Tolumonas auensis DSM 9187: one gene and its partner. The protein of the gene in region 1 interacts with the protein of each later gene in a pairwise test. Links are inferred from orthologs where the notes say so. Each region holds a gene or a part of one and is shown in the gene's direction. Other genes may lie near its edges.

Evidence for each region.
Region 2: the proteins of lepA (region 1) and zntB interact in binary tests that used the Escherichia coli proteins (3 or more experiments, as listed by UniProt). The link is inferred for Tolumonas auensis DSM 9187 from one-to-one orthologs.

Annotation. Positions count from the first base shown.
Region 1 is NC_012691.1:923,728-930,755, forward strand. The notes cover bases 2,671-5,546. They hold lepA (translation elongation factor 4), read left to right. Parts: upstream 2,671-3,148; coding sequence 3,149-4,945; downstream 4,946-5,546. Other genes in these bases: TOLA_RS04345 (SoxR reducing system RseC family protein), read left to right, coding at 2,671-3,011; lepB (signal peptidase I), read left to right, coding at 4,949-5,546. Outside these bases: nadB (L-aspartate oxidase), read right to left, coding at 1-204; RNA polymerase sigma factor RpoE, read left to right, coding at 374-958; TOLA_RS04335 (sigma-E factor negative regulatory protein), read left to right, coding at 994-1,566; TOLA_RS04340 (MucB/RseB C-terminal domain-containing protein), read left to right, coding at 1,577-2,539; more of TOLA_RS04345, read left to right, coding at 2,550-2,670; more of lepB, read left to right, coding at 5,547-5,869; rnc (ribonuclease III), read left to right, coding at 5,866-6,537; GTPase Era, read left to right, coding at 6,534-7,028. UniProt on the Escherichia coli protein: Required for accurate and efficient protein synthesis under certain stress conditions. May act as a fidelity factor of the translation reaction, by catalyzing a one-codon backward translocation of tRNAs on improperly translocated ribosomes.
Region 2 is NC_012691.1:10,967-17,974, forward strand. The notes cover bases 2,957-5,812. They hold zntB (zinc transporter ZntB), read left to right. Parts: upstream 2,957-3,804; coding sequence 3,805-4,821; downstream 4,822-5,812. Other genes in these bases: glyQ (glycine--tRNA ligase subunit alpha), read right to left, coding at 2,957-3,108; TOLA_RS00050 (DNA-3-methyladenine glycosylase I), read left to right, coding at 3,214-3,789; TOLA_RS00060 (sulfate ABC transporter substrate-binding protein), read left to right, coding at 4,939-5,812. Outside these bases: TOLA_RS00035 (valine--pyruvate transaminase), read right to left, coding at 1-2; glyS (glycine--tRNA ligase subunit beta), read right to left, coding at 108-2,180; more of glyQ, read right to left, coding at 2,194-2,956; more of TOLA_RS00060, read left to right, coding at 5,813-5,940; TOLA_RS00065 (RBBP9/YdeN family alpha/beta hydrolase), read left to right, coding at 6,003-6,530; sulfate ABC transporter permease subunit CysT, read left to right, coding at 6,769-7,008. UniProt on the Escherichia coli protein: Zinc transporter. Acts as a Zn(2+):proton symporter, which likely mediates zinc ion uptake. Purified ZntB reconstituted in liposomes also binds and transports Cd(2+), Ni(2+) and Co(2+).

The DNA of each region.
Region 1 (7,028 bases):
ATTTACGTGTGATTCGACGCTATCTGTTTTTTCAGCAACAGCAGCGATGCCTCCCTGGGCATAATAGGTAGCCCCTTCACTTAAGGGTCCTTTGCTCAATACCATCACTTTTGCATGATCTGCCAAGCGTAATGCTAAAGTGAGGCCTGCGGCACCACTGCCAATGATCAAAACATCGCAGGAGTATTCAACATTCTGTTTCATAAGTATCATTGGCCTTGATGAGTAAAGCTTTATACTAGCCCAACTGATGGTCAGGTACAGCCCGGATCACGTTTTTTTGCAGAGAACAGAACTTTTCTCCAAAAATATTGTCTGATTAAGTGTGCTACTTCGGGCCGATAGTGGAAATTTGGAGGAAATCGGCGTCGATATGAGCGATATAGAGATCGATCAACAGTTAGTTGAGCGAGTGCAACGTGGTGATAAACAGGCATTTAATCTGCTGGTAACTAAATACCAACGGAAGATAATGAATCTGGTGAGTCGTTATGTAAGTAATCCTGGTGATATCGCTGATGTGGTTCAGGAAGTGTTTATAAGTGCTTATCGTTTCTTGCCTTCATTCAGAAATGACAGTGCTTTTTATACATGGCTGTATCGTATTGCGGTTAATACGGCAAAGAATTATCTGGTCTCTAATGGCCGCCGTCCGCCGGGAATGGATGTCGATATCAGTGATGCAGAGCAATATGATTCAGGTGATGCATTACGTGATATAGCCAGTCCGGAACGCTTACTGTCATCCGACCAGGTTCGCAAGACGGTAGTGGATGCATTGCAGTCATTACCTGAAGATTTACGAACAGTCATTACGCTACGGGAGATAGAGGGATTGAGCTACGAGGAGATCGCCGAAGTAATCGGATGTCCTGTCGGTACGGTTCGTTCCCGCATTTTCCGGGCTCGGGAAGTTATTGATAATCGTCTTAAGACCATACTGCAGGGAATAGATTAGGATTATCCTGCTTTGAAATGGAGTAACGGGTTAGTATGACAATATCAAAAGAACGCGTTTCAGCCCTGATGGATAATCAGTTGCAGTCTGAGCAATCACTAAAAGCATTGCTGGATGATCCGTCTGCATCAGCAACGTGGGAGCGTTATCATTTGATTGGTGATGCCTTACGTGATGAATTACCAGAACAGCTTGATCTCTCTCTGTTACAGCGTATAGCTGACGCCTTAGAGCAGGAGCCTGTTGTTTTAGCACCTAAGCCGCGCCTTTCTTTACTTTCTGCAGTCAAACCAAATGTAAAAAAATTTATTCAGGTTGCCGGGCAATATGGTATCGCAGCCTCAGTGGCTGTGGTCGTTCTCGTCGGTGTTCAGCAATATCAGCAAACTGATACCAGTATTAAGCAGGGACCTGTGCTTAACACAGTTCCTGTCGGTGGTGGCTCTGCTATGCCGGTTAGTGTGAATTATAATTCTGAACGAATTAACACGTCGCAACAGAAATCATCGGCTATGTCTGAGCAGCAGTTACAGGAGCAGCGCCAGCGAATAGCTCGTTTTATTCAGGATCATCAGTTACAACAACGTTTATCACCTGCTGAGCGGTAATTGAATTTTGATGCATCGTATCGTTTTAACTTTCTTTTTAATTGGCTCATTCATAACTAAAGCCTCCGCAGAACCATCGGCAGAGGCTTTGTTATTTCAGATGCAGCGCGGTTATCATCACAACAATTTTGAGTTGGTAATGGCGCATATACTACAAAATAACATTGAGCCGTTACGTCTGACGCATGGCTGGAATAACAGGACAGAAATAACGCATCTGCTGACATTGAGTGGCCGGCCAATTGAATATCTTGGAAAAAATAAGCAGGTAACATTTGCTGAGTCTGCACAAATATCTTATACGTTGCAGGAATCACAGTTACCGGGATTGTGGTTTTCTATGCTGAATTCTTCACCGGAGACTCTGCTTAAATATTACGAGGTAGTCAGCACCGGGAAAAGTCGTATTGCCGGACAGGTAGCGCAACTGGTTCGCCTGACAGCCAAAGAAGATAGTAAATATAGTTTTATCATATGGTTAGAGCAGAAAACTGGCATTCTATTGCGTCTGGATGTTAATGACGCGCAGGGTAATCTGGTGGAGCAGTATCTGGGCATTGATTTTCGTTTACTATCTGAAAATTCTACAAACATCAAAACGCTCGCCTCTATGAAAGTGCCTCCGGCTGCAACCAGCCACGATATTTATCGTGCTGAGCCTGCATCGCATCAGTGGACTCTGGGTTGGTTACCTTCGGGGTTTGTCCCGCTATCGTCTGATCAGCATAAACTGATCGGTAGTGACGAGTTAGTGGACTACTTTATGCTTAGTGATGGATTGGTGGATGTCTCTGTCTATATTTCCCGCTCATCAGCAGAAACTAAGGGCCGGGAAAAGGAACAAATTGCGATGCATGGCGCCACATCCATTTTCAGTATTAACCGGGATGATGGTGTCACGTTGACTGTAGTAGGCGAGCTGCCTTTGCTCAGTTTGCGGCGTATAGCAGAGACTATTCGGGCAAATAAGTAAGGGGATTACGATGATTGAAGCTATTGCCACGGTTGTGGCCACCCGGGCGGGTTATGTCAGTGTTGAATATCAACGTGCATCAGCCTGCGGTCACTGCCATCATCAGTCAAGCTGTGCTATCAGTTCCGGAATGGATGACGGTCAGGGGCATGGCGATCATATTATTGATATTGCATGCATACTGCCGCTGGAGATCGGACAGCAGGTCAGAGTTGGCATTCCGGAAAACGGACTGCTGAAAGGTGCCTTGCTGGTTTATATTTTGCCGTTGTTTTTTATCATGCTGGGAGCCGGTATCGGGCAAGCATTTTCTGTTGCCGGAGAAGAGTGGCCTGCCATAGCGGGTGCGGTTCTGGGAGGATATGTCGGGTTCATGCTGATGCGTCTCCGATCGGCCAGATTAACCAATGCCGAATATAAACCGGTTATTCTCGGAGTCACTATTCCGGTCATGCAGAACCGTTGTAACTGAAATATTAATGATTGCCTTGTGCTCATTCAGAGCGCGAGTGCAATCAGTCACTACTAATCATAGCTCTGCTGCTACTAATCCAGTAAAATCCTGCTCAAATTATCGTTAATTACATGCCATCAGATAAATAAGACCTCATGAAAAATATTCGTAACTTCTCTATTATTGCCCATATTGACCATGGTAAATCCACACTGTCAGACCGCTTGATTCAGATGTGTGGCGGTCTCAGCGAACGAGAAATGCAGGCGCAGGTTCTGGATTCCATGGATCTTGAACGTGAACGTGGGATCACGATCAAGGCGCAGAGTGTTACGCTGGATTACAAAGCTAACGATGGCGAAACCTATCAGCTTAATTTCATCGATACACCCGGACATGTGGACTTTTCATATGAAGTGTCTCGTTCTCTGGCTGCCTGTGAAGGTGCATTGCTGGTTGTTGATGCGGGTCAGGGGGTTGAAGCCCAGACGTTGGCTAACTGCTATACCGCACTGGAAATGAATCTGGAAGTTGTTCCGGTTCTGAATAAGATCGATTTACCGCAGGCTGAGCCAGAACGTGTTGCGGAAGAGATTGAAGATATTGTTGGCATTGATGCCATGGATGCCGTGCGTTGCTCAGCTAAAACAGGCCTGGGTGTAGATGACGTACTGGAAGAAATTGTAAAAAGAATTCCCGCTCCGGAAGGTGATCCGGATGCACCGTTGCAAGCATTAATTATTGATTCCTGGTTTGATGATTATCTGGGTGTTGTGTCACTGGTCCGGATTAAAAATGGTTCTCTGAAAAAGAACGATAAAATTAAGGTCATGAGCACAGGTCAGACCTGGGGTGTTGATCGCCTGGGTATTTCAACGCCGAAACAGAAAGATACTCTGGCCTTAAATTGTGGCGAGGTAGGTTGGGTTGTTTGCGGTATCAAAGATATTCATGGCGCACCTGTTGGCGATACACTGACCCTTGCCAAAAATGGTGCTGAATCTGCATTGCCAGGTTTCAAAAAGGTGAAACCACAGGTTTATGCCGGTCTGTTCCCGATTTCATCTGATGATTATGAATCATTCCGCGATGCACTGGAAAAACTGTCGCTGAATGATGCATCACTGTTTTATGAACCAGAAAATTCAACTGCATTAGGTTTTGGGTTCCGCTGTGGCTTCCTGGGCATGTTGCACATGGAAATCATTCAGGAGCGTCTGGAACGAGAGTATGATCTGGATCTGATCACTACTGCACCAACGGTAGTGTATGAAATCGTTCAGACAGATGGCACGATCATTCATATTGATAGTCCGTCCAACTTGCCTGCTATTAATAACATTCAGGAATTACGTGAGCCAATTGCTGAATGTAATATTCTGGTACCTCAGGATTATCTGGGTAACGTTATTACGCTGTGTATAGAAAAACGTGGTGTACAAACCAATATGGTTTATCACGGTAATCAGGTTGCGTTGACCTATGAAATTCCGATGGCGGAAGTTGTGCTCGATTTCTTTGATCGTTTGAAATCAACCAGCCGGGGTTATGCCTCTCTGGATTATGGCTTCAAACGCTTCGATGCAGCGGATATGGTTCGTCTGGATATTATGATTAACGGTGAGCGGGTTGATGCGCTGGCTATTATCACACACAAAGATAATGCGCCATTCCGCGGTCGTCAGTTGGTTGAAAAAATGCGTGAACTGATCCCAAGACAGATGTTTGATATTGCTATTCAGGCTGCAATTGGAAATCATATTATTGCACGTAGTACCGTAAAAGCGATGCGCAAAGACGTATTAGCTAAATGTTATGGTGGCGACGTCAGCCGTAAGAAAAAACTGCTCAATAAGCAGAAAGAGGGTAAAAAGAGAATGAAATCTGTAGGCCGGGTTGACGTGCCGCAAGAAGCATTCCTCGCAATCCTGCATGTTGGAAAGGATAATTAATTAATGGCTAACACTTTTGCATTGATTCTGGTCGCTGTCACTGTGGTGACAGGACTTGTCTGGTTATTAGATCATTGGGTGCTTGTTCGTTTCAGGGCTGCGAAAGCTCGGCAGGCACAGGAATCTGCACATGCTCCGTTGACTGCAGAGGTTATTGAAAAACTAATGACTGAACCGGTCTGGGTGGAACAGTGCAAAGGCATCTTTCCGGTCATCGCAGCAGTATTGATTTTACGCTCATTTTTATATGAGCCATTCCAGATACCATCCGGCTCGATGATGCCGACATTGCTTGATGGTGATTTTATTCTGGTCAATAAATATGTTTATGGCCTGAAAGAACCCGTAACTAACCGTACTTTAATTGAAACCAGTCATCCAGCACGTGGCGATGTTGTTGTATTCAAATATCCGGAGAATCCGGGTATTGATTACATCAAACGCATCATTGGATTACCCGGCGATAAAATTATTTTCCGTAATAAAGAGCTTTATCTGCAGCCCGCTTGCAAGGACAGTAAAATTTGTCCTCAGCTGAAAAAAGTTGAAACGGAGTTTGTTGAAAGCGGGATGTTCACTCAGTTGGGAATGCCTCTGGAACATTACTCCGAGAAACTAACTACAGTTAAAAGCCATGATATTTTGATAAATAACCTTATTCCGGATCGCGCAGGTCAGTATTACCAGCAATCCGGACAGCCAGCAGGCGAGTGGGTTGTGCCTGAAGGGCATTATTTTGCGATGGGGGATAACCGCGATAACAGTCTGGATAGTCGTTTCTGGGGATTTGTACCGGAACGCAATCTGGTCGGGAAAGCGGTTGCTATCTGGATGAGTTTTGAATTCGACCGACCGGAGGGTAGTTCTGTGCCTGGGTGGATTCCGACCGGTGTTCGTTTTAATCGTATAGGCAGTATTCAGTGAATGATAAATTATCACGCTTAGAGCAAAAGCTAGGCTATCCGTTTCAGAACAAAGATTTATTAGTTCGGGCTATCACTCATCGTAGCGCCGGCTCCCGTCATAATGAACGTCTGGAGTTTTTAGGTGATTCGATCTTAAGTCTGGTTATCGCCGAAGTACTCTATCATCGTTTCCCGAATGTAAGCGAAGGGGATATGAGCCGGATGCGGGCGACGTTAGTCCGCGAAAAAACACTGGCTGAACTGGCCCGTGAATTTGCGCTGGGTGATTATCTGATCCTTGGGCCGGGTGAACTGAAAAGCGGTGGCTATCGTCGGGAATCAATACTGGCGGATACCGTTGAGGCTTTGATCGGCGCGATCTATCTCGATAGTGATCTGGATGGGATCCGAACATTAATGCTGAACTGGTACAACGAACGGCTGGATTCAATTCGTCCGGGTGTTGAGCAGAAAGATCCGAAAACTCGTCTGCAGGAGTTTCTGCAGGGGCGTCGCCGTCCGTTACCAACTTATGCGGTAACTGATGTTAAAGGGGAAGCACATAATCAGCAGTTTACTGTTGAATGTGCGATCGATGATATTGAGGCTGCGTTCGTTGGTGTTGGTTCCAGCCGCAGAAAGGCTGAGCAGGCCGCTGCTGAAAGAGCTCTGGAGCAATTAACATGACTGAAGAAAAAACCTACTGCGGTTTTGTCGCAATCGTAGGTCGGCCAAATGTTGGTAAATCGACCTTACTAAACAAGTTACTGGGACAGAAAGTCAGTATTACTTCCCGTAAACCACAAACTACACGTCATCGTATTCTGGGTATTGATACACAGGGTGCTTATCAGACCATATTTGTTGATACACCGGGTCTTCATATTGAAGAAAAGCGGGCGATCAACCGGCTGATGAATCGTGCTGCCACAAGCTCTCTGGGTGATGTGGAAATGGTTGTATTTGTCGTCGATGGCACTCACTGGACTGACGATGACGAGATGGTGCTGAATAAGTTGCGCCATATGCATTGCCCGGTCGTGCTTGCTGTCAATAAAGTTGATGTAATCAAAGACAAAGAGATCCTGTTACCGCATCTGCAAATGCTGGCACAGAAAGGTAATTTTGCTGAAATCCTGCCGATTTCTGCGGAAAAGGGTACCAACGTCGAGAAAATC
Region 2 (7,008 bases), 910 kb from region 1 along the record:
ATATTGGTATTCTCAACGCTGAATCTTTTGTTTCACGTGAAACAATATGGATCGATAGAAAAAACAAGGCCCGGAATACCGGGCCTTGGGTCTTGTGCAGCTGCCGGTTATTGCTGCAGTAACGAAATATCCGCCGCCTGCAGGAACAGGGCTTGCAGACGCGCCAGCAGAGTCAGACGATTCAGCTTCAGGGCTTCATCATCGGCCATTACCATCACTTTATCAAAGAAGGTATCAACTGCTTCACGCAACGCGGCCAGCTCGGTCAGCGCCAGCTGATATTCGCCATTAGCAAACAGTGGCGCCAGTTTGGTTTCCATCGCAGCAACCTGCTGGGCCAGAACCTGTTCTGCCGGATCCTGCAGCAGGGCAGCATCCACGCTGTCTTTCAGCTTGCCATCAAACTTAGCCAGAATATTGCTGACACGTTTGTTCGCAGCGGCCAGCGCTTCGGCTGCATCCAGAGTACGGAAGTGGCTCACGGCTTTTACACGCGCATCAAAGTCGGCAGGACGAGTCGGACGACGCGCCAGCACGGCCTGAATAACGTCAACCGCAATGCCGGCTTCCTGGTAAGAAGCGCGGAAGCGGCCCAGCATGAAATCGACAACTTCATCTACCACAGACTTGTTGCTGATTTTGCCATCGTACAGTTCAGCAGCTTTGCTGACTACATCGACCAGATCCAGATCCAGCTGTTTTTCTACGATGATACGCAGGGTACCAATCGCAGCACGACGCAGCGCAAACGGATCTTTATCGCCTTTCGGCGCCTGGCCAATACCGAAGATACCGGCGAGGGTATCCAGCTTGTCAGCGATGGCTACGGCACAGGCCACCAGACCATTTGGCAGGTTATCACCGGCAAAACGCGGCATGTACTGTTCGTTCAGTGCCACGGCCACATCTTCTGCTTCATGATCGTGACGCGCATAGTGCATACCCATCACGCCTTGCGTGTCGGTAAACTCCATCACCATGTTGGTCATCAGATCACATTTGGACAGCAGACCGGCACGGGTCGCATGCTCTACATCCGCGCCGATTTGTGCAGCGATGAACGCCGACATTTCAGCAATACGCACAGACTTGTCTTTCAGTGTGCCCAGCTGTTGCTGGAACAACACGGTATCCAGACTTTCCAGACGGGAAGCCAGCGAGTGTTTTTTATCGGTGTTGAAGAAGAACTCCGCATCCGACAGACGAGGGCGTACCACACGTTCGTTACCCTGAATAATCTGCGCCGGGTCTTTCGATTCGATGTTGCTGACGAAAATGAAGTTCGGCAGCAACTTACCGTTGTTGTCATACACCGGGAAGTATTTCTGGTCACCTTTCATGGTGTGCACCAATGCTTCTGCTGGTACTGCCAGGAATTTTTCTTCGAAGGTAGCAGTCAGGATCACCGGCCATTCAACCAGCGAGGTGACTTCTTCCAGCAAAGATTCTTCAATATCAGCAATACCGCCCAGCTGTTGCGCAGCTGCTTCGGCACCGGCCTTAATGAAGGCTTTACGCGTTTCGTAATCTGCCTGCACTTTACCTTTTTCCAGCAACAGGGCCGGATACTGGTCAGCATGGCTGATTTCAAACTGCGCTTCACCCATGAAACGGTGACCACGGATAATGCGGGCTGAGCGCAGACCCAGGATTTCACCATCAACCAGTTCAGCGCCGAACAGCATACACAGGGTATGCACCGGACGGATAAACTGGGTGCGTTTTGCACCCCAGCGCATTGGTTTCGGAATTGGCAGACCTGCCAGCGCGGTTGCAGCCATCGCTGGCAGCAGTCCGGTAGTTGGCTGGCCGGCAACGTTAGCGCGATAGACCAGCCATTCACCTTTGTCGGTAGCCAGACGGTCAGCCTGAGCAACCTCAATACCGTTAGATTTTGCCCAGCCAGCGGCGGCCGGCGTCGGGTTACCTGCCGCATCAAACGCAGCAGAAACCGCAGGGCCGCGTTTTTCGACCTGTTTGTCAGCCTGTTTGTCAGCCAGCGCAGCTACTTTCAGCGCCAGACGGCGAGGGGCTGCAAACCACTGTACGCCCTGATGTGCCAGACCAGCTTTATCCAGCTCGGCAGTAAAGTTATCAGCAAAGGCCTGCGCGAGTTTACGCAACGCTTTTGGTGGCAGCTCTTCAGTGCCGAGTTCAATTAAAAAATTTTCAGTCGCCATTTGCTAAATACCTTTACGCTTGAGTTGCTTTGCACATCGGGAAACCGAGACGTTCGCGGGCGGCGTAATAGGCTTCAGCCACCGCTTTGGATAACGTACGGATACGCAGGATGTAGCGCTGACGCTCAGTCACAGAAATCGCATGACGGGCATCCAGCAGGTTAAAGGCATGAGCCGCTTTCAGAATACGTTCATAAGCTGGCAATGGCAGTGGAAGCTCCAGGTTCAGCAGATGCTGACACTCTTTTTCACACTGATCGAACAACTGGAACAGGAACGGTACATCGGCATGTTCGAAGTTGTAAGTAGACTGTTCTACTTCATTCTGATGGAACACGTCACGGTAGGTTACTTTACCCAGCGGACCGTCAGCCCAGACCAGATCATACAGACTGTCCACGCCCTGGATATACATCGCCAGACGTTCCAGACCGTAAGTGATTTCACCGGTCACCGGGAAGCACTCTAAGCCACCAACTTGCTGGAAGTAAGTAAACTGCGTCACTTCCATACCGTTCAGCCAGACTTCCCAGCCTAAGCCCCAGGCGCCCAGTGTTGGGTTTTCCCAGTTATCCTCAACAAAACGGATATCATGGACCAGCGGGTCAAAACCCAGTTCACGCAGTGAACCGAGATACAATTCCTGGATGTTATCCGGGGACGGCTTCAGAATGACCTGAAACTGATAGTAGTGTTGCAAACGGTTAGGGTTTTCACCGTAGCGACCATCGGTCGGACGACGGGATGGCTGCACGTAAGCACAGTTCATCGGTTCCGGACCAATGGAGCGTAAGAAAGTCATTGGATGTGAAGTACCAGCACCCACTTCCATATCGAGCGGTTGTGAAATAACACAACCCTGGCGGGCCCAGTAATCTTGCAGGGATAAAATGAGTCCCTGAAATGTTTTGATATCAAATTTCTGCATGATAGATAATACGCTTGATTAGTCAGTGAATACTGCGCGGATAAACTGAAGAAGTATAACCCCGTAAACGGCGGGAATATAGGCAAATTGTACCGGGGAGTGCGTATGGAACGACATTGTGCCTGGATCATGCGTGATCCTGACTATATTGATTATCACGACCAGCAATGGGGCCGTCCGGAATATGATGATCGGAAGCTGTTTGCCATGCTGTGTCTGGAAGGGCAGCAGGCCGGTTTATCGTGGCTGACGATACTGAAACGCATCCCTGATTATCATGCATTGTTTGCCGATTTTGATCCGTTAGTGTTGGCGGCGTTTGATGAGCAGCAGGTGAATGAACTGATGTCCGATCAAAGAATTATCCGTAACCGGTTAAAGATTCAGGCCATCATTCAGAATGCGCGGGCCTATCTGGCTCTGCAGCAGCAAGGCATTCAGTTTTCTGCCTGGATCTGGCAGTTTGTCGGCGGTAACCCCATGATTAATCACTGGCAACACAGTTCGGAAGTCCCGGTTTCCACACCACAGGCAGAAGCCATGTCTAAGGCACTGAAAAAAGCTGGCTTTAAATTTGTTGGTCCCACCATCTGTTATGCTTATATGCAGGCGGTGGGGATGGTGAACGATCATCTGATCGATTGTCCATGGCACCCTCTTTGTAACAATCCGCTTTCCTGACTGTAAAGGCTGAATATGTCGGAGAATTTACCGTTCCACTCTCATCCAAAATCACCGCTTCATCCACCTAAGGCACTGGTGCCACTGGAACCGGTGCTGGCCATGCAGCTGGATGGTAATGGTCGTTATCATAAACTGTCCGCCGGTGGTACGGTGCCGGTGGAACGTTGCTGGCTGCATCTGGATTACTCCGCCGAAAGCGCGAAAGAGTGGTTAAATCATTCCCCGTTATTACCGGATGTGATCCGGCATTCTCTGCTCGGGGAAAGTAACCGGCCTAAACTGGTCAAAGTGAACGGTGGCTTGTTACTGACCTTGCGAGGCATCAATCATAACGAGGGGCAGCGGCCGGATCATATGGTCGCCATCCGTTTTTATATTACTGAAAAACTGATTGTTTCCACCCGTCACCGGCGGGTCTATGCCGTGGAACAGATCGTCCGTAATTTACGTCAGGGGCTGGGCCCTAAGTCCACCGCCGACTGGCTGGTCGATGTCTGTGAAAATCTGGCGGAACAGGCCGGGGATTTTATTGATGAGCTCATGGACAAGATTGTCCGGCTGGAAGATGAAATCCTGGGGCACCGGATGCCATCGCGGCGTGAGCTGGTGGAGATCCGCCGCCAGCTGATAGTGTTGCGCCGTTATCTGGCGCCGCAGCGTGATGTGTTTAGTCGTCTGGCAAATGAAAAAATTAACTGGCTGGAAAAGGATGATCTGCGGCATTTACAGGATATCGCCGATCGTATGGGGCGCTGGCTGGAAGATCTGGATGCCAGCATCGCGCGGACGTCACTGTTAGCCGATGAAATTAATGCCTTAATGACAGAAGCGATGAACCGGCGTACCTATATTATGTCACTGTTTGCCATGGTGTTTTTGCCACTGTCGTTCTGTACCGGATTACTGGGTGTCAACCTTGGCGGTATTCCGGGAAATGATTCGCCATGGGGATTTGTGGGTTTTTGTCTGTTATTGCTTATATTTGCCAGTAGCATATTAACCTGGCTTAAATTGCGAAAATGGGTGTAATTACTCAGAAAATCAATTTCTTTATGCTTTTTTTGGATAATTAAAGCGAATCTATTTAGTTCTGTTCAGGGCGTTCTTCCGGCACTTTAGCAGCATGCGTAAGTGAAGGAGTCCGCCATGAAAAAATCAGTCTTGTCAGCATTGGGATTACTGGCTGCATTAACCTCGCAATCTGTATTCGCCGCCGAAGTGACTTTACTGAACGTGTCTTACGATCCAACCCGTGAGCTGTATCAGGATTACAACCGGATTTTTTCACAATACTGGCAACAGCAACATGGCGATACCGTTGATGTGAATCAATCTCATGGTGGATCCGGCAAACAGGCCCGTGCGGTGATTGAGGGGCTTAGTGCTGATGTGATCACGTTGGCGCTGGCTCAGGATATTAATAAAGTTGCGCAGCAGGGTTTAGTGGCGGCAGACTGGGAAAGCAAACTGCCGAATCACGCAGCACCATTTACTTCCACCATCGTATTTTTAGTCCGCAAAGATAACCCGAAACAGATCAAAGACTGGGATGATCTAATTCGCCCGGACATCGAAGTGGTGACGCCGAATCCGAAAACCTCCGGCGGTGCCCGCTGGAACTATCTGGCCGCCTGGGGTTATGCCTTGCATAAAACCGGTAATGAGCAAGGTGCCCGGGATTTCGTCAGCAAGTTATACCGTAATGTTAAAGTGCTGGATTCCGGTGCACGGGCTGCGACCACCAGTTTTGTCGAGCGCGATCTGGGTGATGTGCTGATTGCCTGGGAAAATGAAGCGTATCTGGTACTGAATGAGCTGGGTAAAGATAAATTTGAGCTGGTCACACCATCGGAGTCGATTCTGGCTGAGCCGCCGGTTGCGGTCGTGGATAAAGTGGCGAAAAAACACGGTACGGAAGCTGTCGCGAAGGCATATGTGGAACACCTCTATTCCGATGAAGCACAACGGATAGCGGGTAAGCATTACTATCGCCCGAGCAATCCGGTGATCGCCAAAGAGTTTGCGAAAAAATTTGCACCGGTAAAGCTGTTTACTATTCGAGAGCTGGAAGGTGACTGGGCTAAGGCGCAGCAGAAACATTTCGCCAGCGGTGGCACCTTTGATCAGGTGTATCAGCCAGGACAATAATTTTTCGGTGAAGATACAGCCTCACCTAGGCGGGGGTGTATGTTGGTATAAGAGTATCTGCTATGAACAATATTCTGCTCGTTCCCGGTTTATATGATTCCGGCCCGCAACACTGGCAAACGCTGTGGCATCAGCAAAATCCGCACTGGTTGCGTGTCGAGCAATCAGACTGGACCACGCCGGATTTACTGCGCTGGGCTGCGCCCGTGATCCGTCTGCTGGAAAACAGCCAGGAACCCCTGACGCTGGTCGCGCACTCCTTCGGTTGTCTTGCGAGCCTGTATGCAGCGCGTCAGTTACCGGAAAAAGTAAGCTCATTGTTTCTGGTCGCGCCGGCGGATCCGGATTTACTGGGGGTGCAGGAAGCGCTGATTAATCATCCGGCACCTGTAGCGGGACGCATCATCGCAAGCAGCAATGATCCCTGGATGCCGCTGGACCGGGTCTGTTTCTGGAGCCAGCGCTGGCGACTGCCGCTCAGCCTGCTGGGACCGTTGCGTCATATCAATGCAGAATCCGGGCATGGAACATGGCCGGAAGGGCTGGAATTGCTGCACTGGCATTGCCAACAATTATCTAAAGAGGCCTGATTTCCGGATACAGAGCAGGATTATGGTTTTTGACTGACAATGATTAAATATCAGTAATTACTGTGATTTAGCTAACCACTATCAGGCTGGCTTATTTTTAACTCTTATTTTTCAATTAGTTGTCTATATCCAAAAAACACATATAGATTGCTTTTTTTCTTATTTGTTTTACTGCACAACAGCCTGAAGAATACGCATAAAGCGACGTGAAATGCGCCGTATAGTGAGGAACTTATTCATGCGTTTTCGATCTCATTCTGTGTTGCCGGGCTTTGCCCCAACCTTAGGTTTCAGTCTGTTATATCTGAGCCTGATGGTGCTGCTGCCACTGTCCGCGCTGGTACTTTACAGCGTCACCAAACAAGACATGGGCCAATTCTGGCAGGTAGTCAGCAGTCCCCGCGTAGTTGCCTCTTACAAACTGAGTTTTGGTGCTTCTGCCGTTGCGGCATTACTGAACACCTTTTTTGGCTCCATT